3 regions of the Sporosarcina sp. P37 genome follow, and region 2 is predicted to be linked to each of the others. Evidence: riboswitches for the same ligand, from Rfam matches in the RefSeq annotation. Region 2 holds a riboswitch; each other region holds the start of a gene.
What was found. Region 2 has a riboswitch for S-adenosylmethionine ahead of SporoP37_RS04625 (methionine ABC transporter ATP-binding protein). Riboswitches for the same ligand answer to the same signal wherever they lie in the genome.

Region 1 (7,378 bases), 180 kb from region 2:
GCTCTTTTGTATATTCCCAAATCCGTTTATTGCCGACTTCTTTCAGTTCTTTCACCAGATCCAGATCAATGCCGTTTTTATCATAAATATAACCGTCAGAATCACTGCACGCAACGACCTTTGCACCAAGCTGCATAGCTTTTTCCATTGCATACGTCGAAACATTTCCTGAACCTGACACGACAACTGTCTGGCCTTCAAATGAAAGTCCGTTTTCTTTCAGCATCTCATCCACGAAATACACCGTACCATAGCCCGTCGCTTCTTTCCGGCCCAAGCTGCCGCCGTGATCCGGATTCTTTCCTGTAAGGATACCGGCCTCATAGCCGCCTTTAATACGATTATACTGGCCAAATAAATAGCCGATTTCACGTTTGCCCACACCGATATCTCCTGCCGGCACGTCAATATCCGGACCGATATGTCTGCTCAGTTCCGTCATGAAGCTTTGTGTAAAACGCATGATTTCACGATCTGACTTTCCTTTTGGATCGAAGTCCGAGCCGCCTTTACCTGCGCCTATCGGCTGTCCGGTTAAGGCATTTTTGAATATTTGCTCGAAAGCCAGGAATTTCATAATACTGTTATTGACGGATGGGTGAAAACGCAATCCGCCTTTATAAGGTCCAAGATCGCTGTTGAATTGAACGCGGAAACCTCTATTGACGTGAACTTTCCCTTTATCATCTTCCCAAGCTACGCGGAATGAAATGATTCGTTCAGGTTCTGTAATGCGCTCAAGAATACCGTTTGACATAAATTCGGGATGCTTGGCAAAGACCGGACGAAGGGAATCGAATATTTCTCTTGTTGCCTGTAAAAATTCCTTTTCATCTGGATTTCTTTTCTTTACCAGTTCATATACTTCATGAACGTAATCATTTGCTCGTTTACGATTGTTATAATCTACTTCACCAATCTTTGTCATCTGCAATCATCCCTTTCCAAGTTGTTCGTTATGCGTTCATGAGCGACTAGTCGCTCACTCTCTCTATCCTATTTCTTCAGAAACACTAGTGTTAGTTTATGAAAAGAATAAATCCTGCTTAATAAATTGAATTTTAATTGTTCGCAATATTTCTTTGTATTTCAATATTATTACTGAAAACAGAGCAAGTTACAAGATTTTTTTCTAATTTCTCTATTTCCATTTAACTTTTGTGTCAATTTTATGTACTCTCTTGATTATTTTCATTTACACTTCATTGAATATAGTGTATTATTAAACTATTCAAACAATTGGTGTTGAACTATTGATTTGAATAGGTTTCCGAACGCGTGGGAACTACTACGAAAAGAAAGAGGCGAAGCGCCATGACAAAGAAATCTCATACATTCCGCTCATTTTTAGGAGCAAACTTACTGCTAATCATGACATTTGCTTTCCTACCTGCTTTACTCGTAAATCCAGACATGGAAATGTTCCAAAACGCAATGAAAGTATTAACGAATGAATAAAAAACGTATCACAGAGCCTTTCCTGATTTCAGGAAAGGCTCTTGTTCTGTAAAACATTGTATCCGTCAAAAGCGCATTATTTTAACTGCATACAGATAATGCGTGATGCAATGCCTCAGTTTTTACCGTTTTCGCACAGTGAACCGATCTTCAAGCAGCAGCCAGTTTTGCGGAAACGCAAGTCCGAGTTTCCAGTACATGATGCCGCGCAGTCTAAATTGTTTTAACAGATTAAATTTCGCATTAATGCTCCTTGCATCTTCAAACCATACTTCATGTTGTGTGCCTTCTGCATCGTAGTACGTAAAATGCGGTGCCTGCGCCAGCGCATCATATTCTATTGCCGCGTTTACCTCGATTGCCAAGTTAGTCGCTGCTCTGGGACTGAGCGCCGCGGCAGCTTTACTGTCCGGCTGACCAAACGGAGCAGACCAATCATACCCATATAAATTCTGGCCTAAAAAAATTTTCTCCCGCGGGATCTGACTCACTGCATATTCTACAACTTTTGAAACCGGTCCAATGGGGCTGACGGCTTGCGGTGCACTGTATGTGTAACCCCATTCGTAGGTCATCAGTGTAACGAAATCCACAATCTCTCCATGTGCTTTATAATCATGCGCGCCATATATTCCTGTCGTCACTTCTCCTGCCTTTGGGGCCAGCGCTGTAGAAAGTGTAAGACCAGCTTTGTGAATCTGGTCCCGTGCATTACGCAATAACTGGTTATATAATTCTCTGTCTTCAGGGAACAGTAATTCAAAATCGAAATGAATATCATTATAGCCGACTTCTTTGGCGATTTTTATAGCATTTTGAATCATCCGGTTCTGTGCTTCAAGATCAGTGAATAGGACATGCCCCAATTCTGCACTGAACGAAAAATTCTCAAGATTGCTTAGCACCATCATATTTACAGCCCCTGCATTGCTGGCGATAGCCGGAATATCTGCCAGACTGGGCGCCTTCAGTGAGCCGTCCCGCTGGACTTCATAACTGAACATCGCCAAATAAGTCAGTCCATCCACGCGTCTGCGCACTTCAGCCAGCATGTCCTGACTGACCGGGGTTCTCGGTTCTACATACAGTAACGAGTCAATTGGCGTTTTGACTTCCTGAGGGATGTACAGCCGCTGACCGATCATCAATCGTGAGGAAGGATTAATCGAATTAATTTCCGCTAGTCGTGCGACGGTTAATCCGAATCGCTGGGCAATCAAATACAGACTGTCTCCCGGCCGCACCCAATAATATGAGCCGACAATCGGAATGACAAGCGCTTGTCCCACTGCAAGTCGCGTGTCGCTTTCTAATTCATTCGCTTCCGCAATTTGCTCGTACGGAACGCCGTATATTTTACCGATTTTGTATAAGCTCTCCCCTTGTGAAACTACATGAATCTGCATGAACTCCACTACCCTTCTCTAGTTCTACCCCAATAATATGATCACATACTGCCCGCTATGCATGAATTAACCAATCGATTGATTATGTGTATACGTTCATCTTTGCTTCACATACTATCCTCGATGCAAACGACAATTGAAGGAGGAAATGTAGTTGACAAATCAATTCGAAACATCTCAAAACATGCAGGGCGAACAGGTTCCCCCATCGATGAATCATGGCGGTCATGAATTATTTGATGTTCATGAAGTTCTAAATGCAGCAGTGGGAGCTTTGAATCAATCAATGATTCTGCGTCCTCATGTACAGGACCCCGAACTTCTGGATATTCTGGACCGCCAATACCGGTTTATGCTGGACGAATACAATATTACCGTCGAATGCTTCAAATCAGGCAAAGACCCTTCTCATCCGACCCAGCGTTACCAAATGAAGGCAGGCAGCGACTTTGTCTACGGCATAAAGGAAAAAGCCCCTTCCAAGCCAATCCACTCCACAAGTGAAATCACTGATGAGATCATATCCGGGTTCTTGCTTGGGGCTGCCAAGGAAGGCGCGACAGGCAAGACAGCCGCTTCATTGGAAGTATGTAACCCTGTTGTCCGCCGGGTACTTGCCGATTCTGTAGCGAACTGTATTGAAATGGCCTATGAATTGGCGATTTATCAAAACAAGCATCAGTATTACCAAGTGCCGCAGCTGAATACGCATGATATGCAGATGCTATTGAATTCATTCGCCCCATTTCAAGGTCAGCCAGCCATGCCCAAAAACCTTCAATAACCGTTCTGTTTCAGCAGGTGGAGTCATTACTCCATCTGCTTTTTTGCTTTCCTGTACATTATATTTGTATACTGTAGTGAGAAATACAGCTAAAGGGGTGCTACTATGAAAGTTGCGATTTTTGATTTTGACGGTACATTGTACAAAGAAGAAACGTTTAAATTATTGATGGATCAATTAAAAAAACATCCGGTCCACAAAAAATACTATGGGAAATTTTATCGTTCCATCCTGCCGCTTTATATCCGGTATAAATTAAATATTCTTCCTGAAAGCAAAATGAAAGAACGTTCCATGATGCTCTATCTGCAGGCACTCGAATCATTAACACTTACGGAGCTAAAAGGGTTTTTCACCGGCATGCAGGACGTCATGATGGCGGACTTTAATGAGCAAGTCGTCAGCCGCCTGGCAAAACACCGCAAAGAAGGTTACCGCGTGTTACTCGTTTCAGGTGCATATACACCTTTTTTAACTGCAGTTACCAGTCATTTGACATTCGATACAATCATCGGTACGGACATCCCGTCAACTGGAGAACATATCGCAATGGATCAGCCGTTTTTACATATTCAGGGCACAAGAAAAACCGAGCAAATCAATTATGCCCTGCGAGGAGAGAGCGTCGACTGGGCCGGCAGCTTCGCTTACGGGGACAGCATTTCGGATCTGCCCGTCCTGGAGCAGGTCGGGCATCCCGTGGCTGTTCGTCCTGACGAGAAACTCAGAGCTGTTGCAAAGAAACGGAACTGGGAGATTTTATAAAAAAGAAGAGCTCTGATGTAAGATCAGGGCCCTTCTCATTATGGCGACTTTAATGAATTGATATATAAACTGCCGTCTGTCTGAATTTCCGCATAAAATACATGTTCAGGTTTGGATATGCCTTGCTTTTTTAGCTGCTCTGTCAGCCAGACGTCGGTCAGTTTCAATTCACGCATATTCTTCTCTTCTACTTTGCCGTCCGTAATAATTTCTGTTGGAATATATTTCGGCGGCGTGACAGCTGCTTTTACATCTTTCTTCGTGGCAGGTTCTTCACCCGCTTTCAGCAGGACGCTTAAATTGCCGTTTGTTTCAAAAATAGCAAAATTGACGTCTTTCACGGAAAATACTGATTGCTCACGCAGCATCATATTCAAATCATTAAAACTTAACCGTAATTTTCGCAAAGAACCTTCGATAATTTTCCCATTTTGAATGACAATCATCGGCTTGTCGTCAAGCAGCACACGGAGCTTAATGGATTTAAACGATAAAAAATTAGCTAAAATTGTCAGCAATGCCCATAAGATCATGCCATACAGTCCGTTCAAAAATGGAGTTTCAGACTCTCCTGCCAAATCGGCTGCAATCGAACCGATCGTGATGCCTGTCACATAATGAAAAAATGTCAGCTGGGACACTTGCTTCTTCCCCATAAATCGTGCCAAAATGAGCAGCACGACAAATGAAATGACTGTACGCAGCGTCATCTCCCAAAAAGCCAATTCCCAAAATTCATCAATGTTCACAACATACACCTCCACTAGTCGGAGTATGTGCAAACTAGAAGCATCTATTCACCGCGCCTTTTAATTCCAGACATATGGCGTTTTTTGGTATACATAATAATTGAGCCAATTTGAGAACAATAAATGCGTGTGTGAACGCCATGTGTTTTTCGGTTCTTTTGTCGGGTCATCATTCGGGAAATAGTTTTCTGGAACGTCAATGTCCGCTCCCTTTTGTACATCCCGTGCATATTCTTCTGCCAGCGTATGGGCATCATATTCTAAATGACCCGTCACCATAATATGTTTAGAATCCTTGGAAATCACAATAAATGCACCCGCATCTTCAGAAGCTGAAAGCAAAGTCAAATCAGGATGTTTTTTAATTTCTTCCAATGAAACACCTGTGTGACGGGAATGCGGTGCCACGTAAACGTCATTAAATCCGCGGGCGAGATTCACCGTCGCATCAGTAATATCATGTGAAAACACACCGAAACATTTCTTTGGCAATTCAAACTTGTTAATACCGTAGTGATGATAAAGTGCCGCTTGTGCGCCCCAGCATATATGCAGGACGGAAGTAACATTCGTTTTCGTCCAATCCATAATTTCCTCTAACTCTTTCCAATAGACAACATCTTCAAATTCCATCAGTTCGACTGGTGCGCCAGTTATAATCATGCCGTCAAAACGGCGGTGTTTCACATGTTCAAATGTCGTATAAAACGTTTCCAGATGATTCTGGCTGACATTTTTGGAAACATACGTAGCTGTATTCAAGAATGTAACATTTACTTGCAAAGGAGTATTTCCCAGCAAACGGAGCAACTGCAGTTCCGTTTTTTCTTTTTCAGGCATTAAATTTAATATCAGAATATTTATCGGACGGATATCCTGTGCGACCGCACGTTCTTCGTCCATAATAAAAATTTTCTCTTTCTTCAATAACTCTCCTGCCGGCAGATGTTTCGGTATATTAATTGGCATTCCAATTCCTCCTTGACCTTTTCTCATTAGTATTTCCATATAAAAAAACCCTTTTTTCTAAAGATAAGAAATCAGGGTTTGCCGTTCACCGTTCTTATCTCTCAAGACAACAATCTTGTTGGAGGTAGCACCTTCCTGTCTGCACAGAGGTTGCTGAAGCTTCATCAGGCCAAATCCCTCAGCTTCTCTTGATAAGAAATATTTAATTATTGACTATTATAGCATTAATAAATAAATTGTATAGTTTAATTTTCAAATTTTTCTGCGCATTCGAGTTTCATAAATTGTAGACAGCGTCCGTTAGTGTATAATAGATACTACTAACTACTTTTCCCGGGGGCGGAGCTTATGAAGTCTTTAGGCATTGTTCGTAAAGTTGATCATCTCGGCAGAATTGTGATTCCAAAAGAACTTCGAAATTCTTTGCTGATTGATAAGGGAGACCCTATCGAGATTTTCGCAGAGGATGACCGGATTATTCTGAGAAAATACCAAGTCAATAGAGCTTGTTTCATTACTGGTGAAGTACTGGACGAAAATAAAGAGTTATCAAACGGCTTTTTCATCAGTCCGCAAGGCGCCAAAATCCTTTTGGAACAGCTGAAAGATTTCACGTAATAAAAAACCGTCTCAGTGATGAGACAGTTTGAGACTGAAGACAAACTCCAGTAATCAGGAGCTTGTCTTCAGTTTTTTGATGAGTTTTCAGCGTTGAGCAGACTGTCAGCACTTCGGTCTTACCGCATATCGACATGTGTCAGCCCGTTAAAACTCCGTGCTATATTACGTTAAACTATTAATAAACTCTTCGATCTCTTCTTTTGTTTTACGGTTTTTACTGACAAATCGGCCAGTTTCTTTGCCTTCACTGAATGCAACGAAGCTCGGGATTCCGAATATATCAAGCTGGCTGCAAAGATCAATGAAGTCGTCGCGGTCTACAGAGATAAATTGATATTCGGCGAATTCCGTTTCCAATGCAGGTAAGAATGGTTCAATCACCCGGCAGTCAGGGCACCAATCAGCGGTGAACAAAAAAATCACTCGTTCTTCTGTTTTAAGTTGCTCAAATTGCTCCATGGATTCTAGCTTTTTCATTTTCCGACTCTCCTTTATTGAATAGTACAGGCTTCACTATACACGTTTTTCGCAACTTCTTGTCATTAGACGACTTATGCGATTTACCGCTACTTTTTTTAATTACTGATGATTTCGGATAAAACAACAGCCATAACCGAACGTTCACA
Region 2 (7,378 bases):
GACTGATTACCAGCACATTGCCAATAAAGTGTTTGAATCGATTGCGATGGCAAAAGTATCAACTTCTGCCGATGAAGCAAGAGAAAATAACTTCTTAGACTTTGCGGATAGCGTGAGCGTCAATCCCGATCATCAGATCTACGATGCGAAGCAAGCGGCATTGTCTCTATATGAAGCAGGCTATACAGCGCCGAAAAAAGAGAAAGTTCCAGTGACTGGCGATTCAGGCTATGCAACGTTATTGCTGGCAGCTGAAGGGATGTACGGATCCGGTTTCATCAGTGAACATGACTTGAAAATCGCGAAGAAACTGGCATACGTCTTGGCAGGCGGTAAAATTCCGTATGGCACGCGTGTCGATGAACAGTACTTACTAGATTTAGAGCGCGAAGCATTTTTAAGTTTGGTGGCAGAGCCGAAATCGCAGCAGCGCATGCAGCATATGCTTGTAAAGGGCAAACCGTTACGTAACTGATGAGAGATAGTTAAAGGAGGAAACAGAATGCGTGAAGCAGTAATTGTAGCCGGTGCTCGAACACCGATAGGAAAAGCAGGAAGAGGTTCTTTAGCGACTGTCCGTCCTGATGATCTCGGGGCGCTGACGATAAAGGAAACATTGAAGCGTGCAGGAAATTATGACGGGCCGATTGATGATGTAATTATCGGCTGTGCCATGCCTGAAGCAGAACAGGGAATGAACGTAGCGCGAAATATTGGCGCGCTGGCTGGGTTACCGGATACGACACCTGCCGTTACGATCAACCGTTTTTGTTCGTCAGGTTTGCAGTCTATCGCTTATGCGGCAGAGCGTATTATGCTTGGCCACTCAGAAGCAATTTTGGCGGGCGGCGTCGAGTCGATGAGTATGGTGCCGATGATGGGGAATACGATTCGTCCAAACTTTAAATTAGCGGAAGAAGCTCCTGAATACTACATGGGAATGGGACATACAGCGGAGCAAGTGGCGCAAAAGTATGGCATCTCCCGCGAAGATCAGGATGCATTCGCAGTAGAATCACATAAGCGTGCAGAAGCAGCCATTAAAGAAGGAAAATTTGTCGATGAAATCGTTCCGGTTGAAGTTACGAAGCGTTTTGTCGGTGACGACGGCAAGTATCAGGAGCAGCAAATGATCTTCGAGATGGATGAAGGCGTGCGCCCGGGAACAACCACAGAGGTGCTAGGTAAATTGCGCCCCGCGTTCGCAGCCAAAGGTTCTGTTACGGCAGGAAACGCATCACAGACGTCTGACGGTGCTGGAATGGTCTTGGTCATGGATTCAGAAGTTGCAGAGCAGCGCGGATTGAAGCCATTGGCGAAATTCCTTTCATTCGCAGTAGGCGGCGTACCACCCGAAATCATGGGGATCGGGCCGATTGAAGCAGTGCCAAAAGCATTGAAAATTGCAGGGCTTTCTATTGAAGATATCGATCTGTGGGAGCTGAATGAAGCATTTGCCTCCCAGTCACTTGCTGTCATCCGTGAGCTTGGACTAGATATGGAAAAAGTGAATGTCAACGGCGGTGCGATCGCGACAGGTCATCCGCTGGGGGCCACAGGAACCGTCTTAACATTAAAATTAATTAATGAACTGAAACGTCAAGGGAAAAAATACGGTGTCGTTACGATGTGTATCGGCGGCGGAATGGGTGCAGCGGGAGTATTTGAAGTTCTATAAATAAAAAAACGTTCAAACAGGGGGAAATACTATGACTAAAGCTATGGAGGGAAACACTATGACAGAATTCGTAAAGGGCGGAGCATTTTTAACGGAGGATATGGACGCATCACGCGTATTCACACCGGAAGATTTCACAGAAGAGCAAAAAATGATTGCCAAAACAACGGAAGAGTACGTTAAAAATGACGTGGCGCCGCTGATTGAAAAGCTCGAAAATCACGAGTTTGAAAACTCCGTGACATTGCTGAAGAAAGCGGGCGATCTGGGACTTCTTGCGGCAGATATTCCGGAAGAGTATGAAGGTCTTGGACTGGATAAAATTTCGTCTGCATTGATTGCGGAAAAATTATCCGTAGCTGGCGGCTTCTCGATTACTCACGGCGCACACGTGGGAATCGGTACGCTGCCAATCGTACTGTTCGGTAATCATGAGCAAAAGATGAAGTACTTGCCGAACTCTGCAAGCGGCACGAAAATCTCCGCTTACGCATTGACGGAGCCAAGCTCGGGTTCTGACGCACTGGGTGCCAAGACAACTGCTACATTAAATGCTGCAGGCACTCACTACGTATTGAATGGTGAGAAGCAATGGATTACAAACTCTGCATTTGCTGATGTCTTTGTCGTATATGCGAAAGTGGACGGCGAAAAGTTCACGGCGTTTATTGTAGAAAGAGACTATCCGGGTGTTTCTGTAGGGCCGGAAGAGAAGAAAATGGGCATCAAATCATCTTCTACACGTACATTAATCCTCGAAGATGCAGAAGTGCCTGTGGAAAACTTATTAGGAGAAATCGGGCGCGGCCACATTATTGCGTTCAATATTTTGAACATCGGACGCTACAAACTCGGAGTAGGTACAATCGGCGGATCGAAGCGTGCACTTGAGCTGGCTATTAAGTACGCGAATCAGCGGAAGCAGTTCGACACACCGATTTCTTCATTCAACTTGACGAAAGAAAAGTTCGGTACGATGGCTTCTATGCTGTATGCAACAGAGAGCTTGATTTACCGTACGGTCGGATACTTTGAAGAGCGCAATGCGGCGATGAGCCCAGATGAGCAAAAAGATGGCGCTAAAGTGGCGGCTTCCATTGCGGAATATGCTATCGAATGTTCCATTAACAAAGTGGTAGGATCCGAAGTGCTGGATTACATTTCCGATGAAGCAGTTCAAATTCACGGAGGCTACGGCTTCATGGCAGAGTACGAAGTGGAGCGCATCTACCGCGATTCCCGTATTAACCGGATCTTTGAAGGTACGAATGAAATCAACCGAATGATCGTTCCTGGGACATTCCTGAAGAAAGCAATGAAAGGCGAACTGCCATTGCTGCAGCAGGCACAGGCGCTGCAGGAAGAGCTGTTGATGATGATGCCTGAAGAAGTGGGCGACGAAGCATTGGCGCAGGAGAGAGTACTCGTGAAGAATGCGAAGAAGGTCGGTATCCTTGCCGCAGGACTGGCAGCACAGCGCTACGGCACGAAGCTCGATCAGGAACAAGAAATCCTGGTCAACATCGCAGACATCGCCAACGACATTTTCGGAATGGAGTCTGCTTTGCTGCGTACGGAAAAAGCGATCAGCAAAAACGGCGAAGAGAAAGAGAACCAAAAGCTTCTTTATACACAAATCTTCTGTCAGGAAGCGTTTGGACGCATCGAAGCGGCGGCGAAAGAAATACTGCTCGCAGCAGTCGACGGCGACAACCAGCGCATGATGCTCTCTGCATTGCGCAAGCTGACTCGTAACAATCCATACAACCTGATTGCGAAAAAGCGTGAAGCGGCAGAAAAGCTGATCGAAGCAGAAAAATACATCGTGTAATCATAACGTACACTAGACGCCTCCTGTGTGGGGCGTTTTTTTGTGGTGCGGGTTGAAGCTCTGGCTAATCCATTGGGAGCCGCCATCAGCCCCGCTTCAATCCTGCGTGAATAGCGGCGGGACTTGGATTACGCCCTATAAGTAGTTTGGAAATTAATTTTGTCTTAGAACCTGATGAAGTTCAAGTTCAGATACTTGTATAACGATTACAACTCCAATTCAGTGAGCATCAATAAGTATCACCCGCTTGCGTTGCAAGGGATTGGCGCGCAGGAGAGGCGACTCCCGGAGGATCAGCCCGACAGGCGAGACAGCCAAAGGAAGCAACGCGACCTGGCTGGCTCACCGCGGGCCCCCGGGAAAGCGTCCCCTCCGAAGCGCCCATCCCCGCCCCTGGCCAAACTCCAGCCTCTCAAAGTCTAAAAAAAGTGACCCGTCGCTTGGTTGGCATCAGCATACGCTTATTTGCTATACTGAAAAAAAGGAGGATTCCATTATGACTATGACATACTACGGTTATCCAAAATGCACCACGTGCCGCAAAGCGAAGAAATGGCTTGAGAATGAAGGGATTTCATTCGAGGAAAAAAACATTGCAGAACAACCTCCAGGCGAAGACGAACTGCGCACGATGATCAAGAACTCCGGCCTTGAAATGAAAAAGTTGTTCAACACAAGCGGCAAGAAATATCGTGAGCTTAACTTAAAAGACAAACTGCCAACTATGACAGACGATGAAAAAATCACATTGCTCGCTTCGGACGGGATGCTCATTAAACGGCCGATCGTCTCTGACGGCCAAAAAGTTACCGTCGGATTTAATGAAACCGCGTTTTCAGAAACGTGGAAGAAATGATTTAGTTTCTTGTTTTTACAGGGGAACTATGGCAAACTGAATAAAGACAAACTATTATAATTTTGGAGGTAACGACATGAGCACACCAAAAGAATTGCGTTATTCAGAAGAGCATGAATGGGTAAAAGAAGAAGACGGTAAATACCGAATTGGAATCACACATTTCGCACAGTCTGAACTGGGGGACATCGTGTTCGTTGAATTGCCGCAAGTAGGCGATCAATTGAAATCAGACGAGCCTTTCGGAAGCGTTGAATCAGTGAAAACTGTTTCAGAATTATACGCTCCACTGACTGGTAAAGTTGTGGAAGTAAACGAAAATCTGGAAGACAGCCCGGAATTAGTTAACGAATCTCCATATGAAGATGCGTGGATGGTTGTTGTCGAAATCGAAGACAAAGCTGAACTTGATGCGTTAATGACAGCTGAGCAGTACGAGGAAATGACAGCTGAATAATACCGAAATTTAAATGCGCTGGAACGTTTCAGCGCTTTTTTTATACGCTGGGAGGAAACAGCATGGACACGAAAGTTCTAATTGTGGAAGGCGGCTCCGACCGCAAGCGGCTGTTGCCGATCCTTGCTGAGCCGGTGGAGATTCTCTGTACTAACGGCACCATCAGTCCGTACCATATTGAAGAACTGCTGGCACCCTACGAACAACAGGAACTCTTCGTTTTTCTGGATGCGGACGCTTCAGGCGATTCTATTCGCAAGCTCTTCAAACAACTGTATCCGGAAGCGAGACATTTATATACGGACCGTCTCTACCGTGAAGTGGAAACGACCCCCGTCAAATTATTGGCTGCCATTTTAGCGGCCGCCAATTTTAAAGTACATCCGAACTACTTGGCAGGTGGACCTCATGAATAACTGGACAATAGAAGACTGGCAGCGTGCACAGGCGGCAGAGCAAGTGGCCGCTTTCTATTTATTTACCCCGATGTGCGGTACATGTGCAGTTGCTTCCAAAATGCTGAATGTAATTGAAACGATGCGTCCGAAGTTACCTATCGGAAAAGCAGATTTAAACTATGTTCAGGAAATTGCAATTGAATATGAAATCGAAAGTGTGCCGTGCCTGCTCATTCATCGTAAAGGGCAGCCAATTGAAAAGATTTATGCCTTTCAATCCGTGCCGTTTCTACTCGGGAAACTCAGTTGACAATGGAATTCAATGTGTGGTATAAGTAGGGTAATCAACTGAATACAAAACTCTTATATAGAGCGGTGGAGGGAAGTGCCCTATGAAGCCCGGCAACCGTCACATTTGTGAAATGGTGCCAATTCACTCAGAGCAAGTCGCTTTGACAGATGAGAGAAATGGAAACGTACATAATGACTTATACGTTCGGCCTTTCTGCTTGTCCGCAGAAAGGTTTTTTTATTACCAAAAGCGAAAGACGCCGTTAAGCTCCGGCAGGCGTTAGAAGACAATGAAAGAGGATTACATGAGGTGGTGCAGAAAATGATTCAACTAACAAACGTTCATAAAAAATTCCATTTGAACCGTTCAGAAATAATCGCGGTAGATGATGTATCGCTAACCATCAAAGAAGGAGAAATTTTCGGCGTCATCGGTTACAGTGGTGCAGGAAAAAGTACTTTGATTCGGCTGCTGAATGGTCTTGAAACACCCACGTCCGGCAGCATTATGATTCACGGACAGGAAATGACGACATTAAAAGGAGCCGGTCTTCGCAATGCCCGTCAGAAAATCAGTATGATCTTCCAGCACTTTAACTTGCTGTGGTCAAGAACCGTGGAAGAGAATATTATGTTCCCGCTCGAAATTGCGGGTGTGAAAAAATCGGTTCGCAAGCAAAAAGTAAAAGAACTGATAGATCTGGTCGGGTTGACTGGCCGTGAAAAAGCTTATCCCGCACAGTTATCAGGCGGTCAAAAACAACGTGTCGGCATCGCGCGCGCACTTGCGAATGACCCGGAAGTACTACTTTGTGATGAAGCGACATCCGCGCTTGATCCTGAAACGACAAATGCAATCCTCGATTTATTGACAGACATCAATGAACGTCTTGGACTGACTATTGTCCTTATCACGCATGAAATGCATGTTATCCGTAAGATTTGCCATCGTGTAGCAGTCATGGAAGCAGGGAAGGTCGTGGAGATCGGCAACGTGCTCGACGTCTTTCAATCTCCGCAGGCTGACATTACAAAGCGTTTTATTTCACAGGTGACCGACACTGGCGATACAGACGCAGCGATCGCACACCTGCAGGAGGAAACTCCACACGGAAAGCTGATTAAGCTAGCCTTCATCGGGGAGCGTACAGAGCAGCCTGTCCTTGCTGAGCTGATCCGGAAATACCCGATTGAGGTCAATATCGTCCAGGGAAATATCTCGACTACACGGGACGGCGCGTACGGCACACTGGTCTTGCAGCTGGCAGGGGACGCGGCGGTTGTTGATGAAGCGATCGCTTTCTTAGATGCCAATGAAGTGAAGACGGAGGTGCTGAAGAATGATTGAGCAGTGGTTCCCGAACGTCAATTGGGAGAAAATGTGGGCGGCGACGGGCGAGACACTTTATATGTCCGCGTACTCCACGTTATTCACGTTTATTTTTGGTGTCGCACTCGGTTTGCTGCTATTCCTGACAAGTCCGGGGCAACTCTGGGCCAATAAAATCACCAATGTCTTTACAGGGGCATTTGTCAATGTGTTCCGGTCCATTCCGTTTATCATTTTGATTATTTTATTGCTGCCTCTGACTAATTTGCTTATTGGAAGTATGCGCGGACCGAATGCCGCGTTGCCAGCGTTAATTATCGGCGCAGCACCGTTCTACGGACGCATGGTGCTGATTGCGCTGCAAGAAATTGATAAAGGAGTTATCGAAGCGGCACGTTCAATGGGTGCGAAAACTTCTACCATCATTTTCAAAGTGCTGTTGCCTGAATCCATGCCCGCGCTAGTGTCTGGGATTACAGTGACGTCAATTGCGCTGGTCGGATATACAGCGATGGCAGGGGTAATCGGCGCCGGGGG
Region 3 (7,378 bases), 500 kb from region 2:
ATGGCAAATGAACGGTTTGCGATTGACGGACCGGCAATTACGATCTGCGAAATCGACAGCCGGGTGGACGAAGAAATGCTGACACAATTAAAACGTGACGTGCCTATCATTGACGATATTGTTTTGGTAGAGACAGAGTAATAAAACAAAGTAAAAATACCAGACCTGAAGACATATTATTTTGTCTCCGGGTCTGGTATATTTTTATCTCACTGCTACAGGATTACGATTATTTTTCCATCCACTCCGGTTTGCCAAAACCTTTAAATTCGGAATCGATGACTTCTAAAAACTGCTCAGACTCTACTACTTCAATGATATCTTTCGCAAATTGCTTATCTTCATTTTCTGTTTTCACAGCGACAACATTACGGAAACGATCCGGCATGTTTTCTAAAGCCAGCGCGTCCAATAAATCCATATTTGCCGCAATTGCAAAGTTCCCCGGAACCGCAGCCAAATCAGCCCCTTCTACAGAGCGGGGCAATTGCCCTGCCTCAACCGGCTGAATAACCAGGTTTTTAGGATTTTCTGCGATATCTTTCTCAGATGCCGTCAATTGGTCTATTTCTTTATCCATTTTTACTAATCCCGCGTCTTCTAATACATATAACGTTCTCGCTGCGTTGACGGGATCATTTGGTATCGTAATGGTTGAGCCTTCTTCAATCTCATCAAGTGAATCATATTTGTTTGAATAAATGCCCAGCGGCGCTGTCGGCACTATAATCAGCTCCGAGAGTTCCATATTATTTTCCTTCTCAAAATTCGTTAAGTACGTAATGTTTTGAAACAGGTTTGCATCTATATCCCCATTGTCCAATGCAATATTCGGCTGAATATAATCACTGAATTCTGTGATGGTCACAGTATACCCCTTTTCTTCAAGTCCAGGCTGAATTGCTTTTTTCAGCATGTCGCTGTAAGGGCCTGCTGTTGCACCAAAACGAAGGTTTTTATCATCATCCGATTTTTCAGCAGTCTTTTCTCCTCCGCAGGCAGCTAAAGCGGCTGCTGCCAAAGTTAGTATGAAAGCAAGTACCAGTTTCTTCATCATCCATCTCTCCCCTATTATCTTTTATCTATCATTTTTGAAAAACGGTCTCCGCTAAATTGTATCAGCTGTACAAGAACGATTAAAATAGCGACAGTAACCAGCATAATACTGTCATCATATCGGTAATAGCCAAAGCGAATCGCCAAGTCACCTATTCCTCCGCCGCCAACAAATCCGGCCATTGCCGAATAGGCAACCAGGTTGATCAAAGTCAATGTAAGTCCTTGGATAATACTTGACTTTGATTCAGGCAGCAATACATTCCAGATAATCATCCACGGCGAAGCCCCTGTTGATATAGCAGCTTCTATAACACCTTTGTCTATTTCACGCATCGATGTTTCAACAATTCTTGCGAAGAAAGGAATGGCTGCCACAGAAAGAGATACACTTGCTGCAGTTGGGCCAATCGTGTTCCCTACGATTAGTTTGGTTAATGGGATTAGTGCTACAAGCAAAATAATGAACGGAATAGAACGGACGACATTGACGAAAAATCCGACTATAGAGTTAATTGCACGATTCTCCAGAATTAATCCTTTATCCGTTGTAAATAACAGAACCCCAGGCGGCAGACCGATAACTAAAGCAATGGAAAGTGAAATACCGATCATATATAACGTTTCGCCGAAAGCTTTTGTGATATCCGGCATCAGTTCTATGATATGGGACACATCGAACATATTATCGGATCACCTCCACTTCAGCATTTTGTTCCAGTATGTATGCAATGGCCTGCTCTACATCTTCGCGCGCTCCCTGTAATTCCATCAAGAAAATCCCGAGTGCCCGTTCCTGAATATATTCAATCGACCCGTGCAGGAAATTCCCTTTGACTTTATACTTCTGCATCGTATCGGAAATTACACCTTCCATTGCGACTTCACCTTTAAACGTGATTTTTATCAATGTGCCGGCTAGGCCGGCAGTGACACTTTCAGGAATATCATAAGAAACCACACTGCTGATAAACTCCTTCGTCAAAGGTTGAACAGGATTAGCAAAAATGTCATACACCGGACCTTCTTCAATCACTTTGCCCGCTTGCATAATCGCCATCCGATCACAAATCTCTTTTACCACATTCATCTCATGTGTAATTAAAACTATTGTGATGTTCAACTCTTTATTGATCTTTTTCAGCAGACGCAAAATGGACATAGTTGTGTTAGGATCCAGTGCGGATGTCGCTTCATCGCAAAGCAGCACAGATGGATTATTGGCTAACGCTCTTGCAATACCGACACGCTGCTTCTGTCCCCCGCTCAACTGCGCAGGATATACATTGCGCTTGTCAGACAGTCCTACCATTTCAAGCAGTTCCATGACACGTGCCTCTATTTTGTCTGAAGGCATTTTTGCCGCCCGCAGTGCAAATGCAATGTTTTCGAATATCGTCTTTTGGCTGATTAAATAAAAGTGCTGAAAAATCATCCCTATTTTCAAACGTGCCTGCCGAAGCTGTGCTCCCGATAACTTCGTTAAATCTACATCGTCGATTAAAATAGTGCCGCTTGTAGGCTTTTCCAACAAATTCAAACAGCGTATGAGAGAACTTTTTCCCGCTCCGGAATATCCGACAATGCCAAATATTTCCCCGGTCCCGATGTCCAGTGATACATCATCTACACCTTTTACCACTTTATCTTTTGTCTGATACGCCTTAGACAAATGTTGTATTTGAATCATGTTCTCCCTTCTTTCTGTATCCCAGCAGTTACTAAGTACATGCAGCTGAAATTAATCTTTTATATTAAAAAACTTCTTTCATTTTCTAAATGAAAGAAGTACTGAACTATTCTCAGCTTATCTCTCAGATGGAAAACCATTCTGCAGGATTTGGCACCTTCCTTGTTTCATTCAAGGGGTTGCTGGACTTCATCGGGCCTTTTCCCTCAGTCGCTCTCGATAAGAGATTTCTATTAAATTCTATGCGTAAAATATATACTAGTCTGAATTAATTAAACTGTCAAGCTGATTCACGCTATATTTTCATAAAATCCGACTTTTTCTATCAGTATTATTTTTTCTCCATCGATTCATTGCATTATCCGGCATTGAATTACAATCCTTCTATTGTAAAGTCTAGTATGATCTATGTATACTTAACGCAAATACCTCATCAGAGAAAGAAGGAATAGACTATGGCTTTGTCCAATCGGTTACAAAAGCTCCCTCCGCATTTCTTTACGTTATTACTGGAAAAAGTAGAAAAGGCACAGGCTGAAGGCAGAGACGTTATTAATCTGGGACGCGGAAACCCTGATCAGCCAACACCTACACATATTATTAAAGCGCTGCAGGAAGCTGTTGAAGATCCGGCCACACATGGCTATTCTCCATTTAGAGGAACACTTGCGCTGAAACAAGCGGTGGCAGAATACTATCAGCGGGAATATAACGTCACAATTGATCCTGAAACAGAAGTTGCGGTACTCGGAGGCACGAAAATTGGCGTCGTAGAACTGCCGCTGGCTATTATGAATGCAGGCGAATTATTACTCCTGCCCGATCCGGGGTACCCTGACTATTTATCGGGAGTCAGTTTAGCGGATATCCGATTTGAAACGATGCCGCTGCGCAAGGAAAATGATTTTCTTCCTGATTATGAAGAATTAACTGACGAGCAGAAAAAAGATGCTAAACTGATGTACTTGAATTATCCGAGTAATCCTACAGGCGTGACAGCAACACCTGAATTTTATGAAAAGACGGTGGCTTTCGCCAAAGAAAATCAAATTGCTGTTTTACAGGATTTTGCGTATGGAGGAATTGGTTTTGAAGGCAAGAAGCCAATCAGTTTTTTACAAACTGAAGGAGCAAAGGATGTTGGCATTGAAATGCTGTCCCTCTCTAAAATGTATAATATGGCAGGCTGGCGCGTCGGCTTTGCGGTCGGTAATCCTGAAATAGTGGAAGCATTAAATCTGTTGCAGGACCACTTATTTACAAGCATCTTCCCTGCGGTTCAGCGGGCGGCAATCGAGGCTTTAACAGGCCCGCAGCAATGCGTAGAAGAGTTAGTGGCGCTTTATCAGAGCCGCCTGACAGTATTGCTCACAGAGTGCGAACGCATCGGCTGGGATGTAACAGCGCCTACTGGTTCATTTTTCGCCTGGCTTCCAGTTCCCGACGGATTTACAAGCGAAACCTTTGCTAATTTATTGCTGGATAAAGCAGATGTTGCGGTATCTCCTGGAAACGGGTTTGGCGCGCACGGCGAAGGATATATTCGCGTCGGTTTATTAGAGAGTGAAGAACGTCTGGAAGAAGCCGTGCGCCGCATCGAAAAGCTCGGTTTATTTAAGTAAGAAGACGCTCATCTTACATGAAGTAAATAAAAAGCCTCCTTGTGATCCCGTTATATTCCGGAATCACAAGGAGGCTTTTGTTGTGAGTGTACAAATAACTGCTGTCATTTCAAAAAGAAGGTCAGTCCAGATCCACACTATTTAACAATGCACGCACTTCATCAGTCGTATTCGTGCTCATCAGTTCATTTCTGAGTTCAGCCGCACCGCGGAACCCTTTAATATAAATCTTAAAAAATCGGCGCAGCGGTTTAAATAACCGCGGTTCAAGCTCTGTCGAATATTTATCAAAAAGATCCAGGTGAATACGCAAAAGATCCAGCAGTTCTTTATGATCATGCTCTCTCTTCTCTGTTTCAAATGCAAATGGATTGTGGAATATTCCGCGGCCAATCATAACCCCATCTACGCCATACTTTTCTACAAGCTCGAGACCCATTTGGCGATCGAGAATGTCTCCGTTAATAGTCAGCAGCGTATCAGGTGCTATTTCATCGCGAAGTTTCTTGATTTCAGGAATTAACTCCCAATGCGCATTCCCGTTGCTCATCTCTTTGCGGGTGCGCAGATGGATTGACAGATTGGCGATATCTTGCTCCAGCACATGTCTGAGCCATGTGCGCCACTCTTCAATATCTGTGTAGCCAAGGCGGGTTTTCACACTGACAGGCAATCCCCCTGCCTTCGCTGCCTGTATGATGGCGGCTGCCGTGTCGGGACGATTGATCAGACCGCTCCCCTTGCCTTTTGTCGCCACATTCGGCACAGGACAGCCCATGTTAATATCCAACCCTTTAAACCCAAGTTCCGCCATCCCTATGCTCATCTCGCGAAAATGCTCAGGCTTATCCCCCCATATATGTGCGACAATCGGCTGTTCATCTTCCGTGAATGCCAAACGGCCGCGCACACTGAAAATACCTTCCGGATGGCAAAAGCTTTCTGTATTCGTAAACTCGGTGAAGAAGACATCCGGCCGTGCCGCTTTACTTACAACATGGCGAAACACGACATCCGTTACATCTTCCATCGGTGCTAATATAAAAAACGGCCACGGTAAATCACGCCAGAAATTAGTGCTCATCGTTACGTTCAAATCCTCTCTTCATAACTTGCCTATGTGTATGAATACTTCAGCTTTCCTGAACATACATAAACTGTGCACAGGCCAGTCTTTCTATTATACAAAAGAAATGATGGTGAATTCCACTATCTTTTAGTAAGCATTGAAAAAAGCAGCTGTAACAATCATCCTGGCGTTTATTTGACAGAAGTAAAACCGCTGCTGTCAGATGAGCAGCGGTTTCGTATATTTTGCATAAAGAATTGGGTGTACTCGCTCTATCTGCGTCTTATTTTTTCACTGCCCAGCGCCTTCATCAGCGATATGACCATAAGCAGCATGACGAATGAAAATGGCAGGGCAGCGATAATGATCGTATTTTGTAAAGCGGACAGGCCTCCGACTGACAACAAGATCAATGCAATGGATGATTGAAGTATACCCCAAATAATTTTCACACTCGCAGGCGGCGTCAGCGATCCATATGTCGATTGCATCCCCAGCACAAATGTTGCCGAGTCCGCACTAGTCACAAAGAATGATGCGATCAGCAGAATAGCTATAACGGAAATGATAAATGACCACGGCAACTCATGGAACATTTCAAAGACTACCAGCTCTGTCGAAGAACTTGCGATATCCGCAATTCCGCTGCGCTGCATATCAACTGCAGTCGTACCGAATGCGGAGAACCAGAATGCACAAAGTAATGTTGGAGCTAAAAGTACGCCAACCATGAACTCACGGATCGTACGTCCTTTTGAAACACGTGCGATGAACATGCTGACGAATGGCGCCCATGAAATCCACCAAGCCCAGTAGAAAATTGTCCAATCGAACAGCCATTGCTGGTGCTCTTCATTGAGCGGTGCCGTACGAAGACTCATTTGGATCAAATTTCCTGCGTAGCCCCCAAGAGATTCAGTGAACATATTCATGATCAGCAGTGTCGGTCCTAAAATAACTACGAACGCAAGAAGCAGAACAGCAAGCACCAGATTTGTGTTGGATAAATACTTGATGCCTTTACTTAGTCCTGACCACGCAGATATGATGAACAGAACCGTAACAACAGCAATAATGATAAATTGGGAGAACGTTCCGATTTCAAACCCAAACAGATAATTCAGCCCTGCATTAATTTGAACAGCACCGAAACCGAGAGTTGTTGCCACACCGAAAGCGGTAGCAAAGACTGCAAGAACGTCTACCAGAATCCCCCATGGGCCATCCATTTTCTTGCCAAAGATCGGTTTCAATGTTGCTGAAATTAAACCAGGTGAATCTTTACGAAACTGGAAATACGCAAGTGATAAAGCAATGATTCCATACATTGCCCACACATGAAGTCCCCAGTGGTAAAATGATGCGCGCAGCCCTTCCTTAAATGCTTCATCCGTATTTGGATCTTCTGTTGCGGGATTAATGAAATGCGACAGCGGTTCAGCTGCTCCGTAGAAAACCAGCCCGATCCCCATTCCTGCTGAAAACAGCATAGCAATCCAAGTAACTGTAGAAAATGCAGGTCTGTCGGTATCTTTACCAAGTCGAATCTTTCCGTACGGACTAAAAATCAGAAAGATGCTTAATAATAAGAGTGCGGAAAGCAAAAGGAGGTAGTACCATCCAAAAGAAGAGGCGACAAAATTCTTCGCATTCACTGTAATTTCCTCAAAACTTTCCGATGCAAACACACCGTAACCGACCGTGACGATGATTAATGCAATCGTAATGTAAAATACATTTGATATTTTTCTCATGTTTCTCCTTTCAAAGATAGTTTATTTATTCGTCTGATGAACGGTTATATACTATACATATACCTTGACGAGAAAGCAAAAGCGAAAATTACAGGCTTTCATCAGCAGTGTTACGCTTTATTTTTTTTATAAAGCACTCTAAACATAGATGAAATATAACAAAAAGCGCAAAACAGATAAATAAATC

Region 1: another riboswitch for S-adenosylmethionine. It lies ahead of metA (homoserine O-acetyltransferase MetA); the one in region 2 lies ahead of SporoP37_RS04625 (methionine ABC transporter ATP-binding protein).
Region 3: another riboswitch for S-adenosylmethionine. It lies ahead of SporoP37_RS07110 (methionine ABC transporter ATP-binding protein); the one in region 2 lies ahead of SporoP37_RS04625 (methionine ABC transporter ATP-binding protein).

The regions. Positions count from the first base shown of each region.
Region 1 covers NZ_CP015349.1:690,917-698,294, forward strand. The annotation lists gene gdhA (NADP-specific glutamate dehydrogenase) at 1-928, opposite strand, end outside; gene SporoP37_RS17220 (hypothetical protein) at 1,315-1,458, shown strand; gene SporoP37_RS03625 (glycoside hydrolase family 18 protein) at 1,581-2,864, opposite strand; gene SporoP37_RS03630 (spore coat protein) at 3,049-3,648, shown strand; gene SporoP37_RS03635 (HAD family hydrolase) at 3,754-4,413, shown strand; gene SporoP37_RS03640 (YetF domain-containing protein) at 4,452-5,156, opposite strand; gene metA (homoserine O-acetyltransferase MetA) at 5,223-6,131, opposite strand; SAM riboswitch class I at 6,223-6,329, opposite strand; gene SporoP37_RS03650 (AbrB/MazE/SpoVT family DNA-binding domain-containing protein) at 6,480-6,749, shown strand; gene SporoP37_RS03655 (thioredoxin family protein) at 6,915-7,229, opposite strand.
Region 2 covers NZ_CP015349.1:866,707-874,084, reverse strand. The annotation lists gene SporoP37_RS04660 (3-hydroxyacyl-CoA dehydrogenase/enoyl-CoA hydratase family protein) at 1-475, shown strand, start outside; gene SporoP37_RS04655 (acetyl-CoA C-acetyltransferase) at 503-1,678, shown strand; gene SporoP37_RS04650 (acyl-CoA dehydrogenase family protein) at 1,710-3,509, shown strand; gene SporoP37_RS04645 (arsenate reductase family protein) at 4,006-4,365, shown strand; gene gcvH (glycine cleavage system protein GcvH) at 4,442-4,822, shown strand; gene SporoP37_RS04635 (toprim domain-containing protein) at 4,885-5,238, shown strand; gene SporoP37_RS04630 (thioredoxin family protein) at 5,231-5,530, shown strand; SAM riboswitch class I at 5,581-5,686, shown strand; gene SporoP37_RS04625 (methionine ABC transporter ATP-binding protein) at 5,834-6,859, shown strand; gene SporoP37_RS04620 (methionine ABC transporter permease) at 6,852-7,378, shown strand, end outside.
Region 3 covers NZ_CP015349.1:1,364,626-1,372,003, forward strand. The annotation lists gene sdaAA (L-serine ammonia-lyase, iron-sulfur-dependent, subunit alpha) at 1-141, shown strand, start outside; gene SporoP37_RS07100 (MetQ/NlpA family ABC transporter substrate-binding protein) at 230-1,054, opposite strand; gene SporoP37_RS07105 (methionine ABC transporter permease) at 1,072-1,740, opposite strand; gene SporoP37_RS07110 (methionine ABC transporter ATP-binding protein) at 1,742-2,746, opposite strand; SAM riboswitch class I at 2,861-2,972, opposite strand; gene SporoP37_RS07115 (pyridoxal phosphate-dependent aminotransferase) at 3,202-4,368, shown strand; gene SporoP37_RS07120 (tRNA dihydrouridine synthase) at 4,490-5,452, opposite strand; gene SporoP37_RS07125 (glycine betaine uptake BCCT transporter) at 5,710-7,191, opposite strand.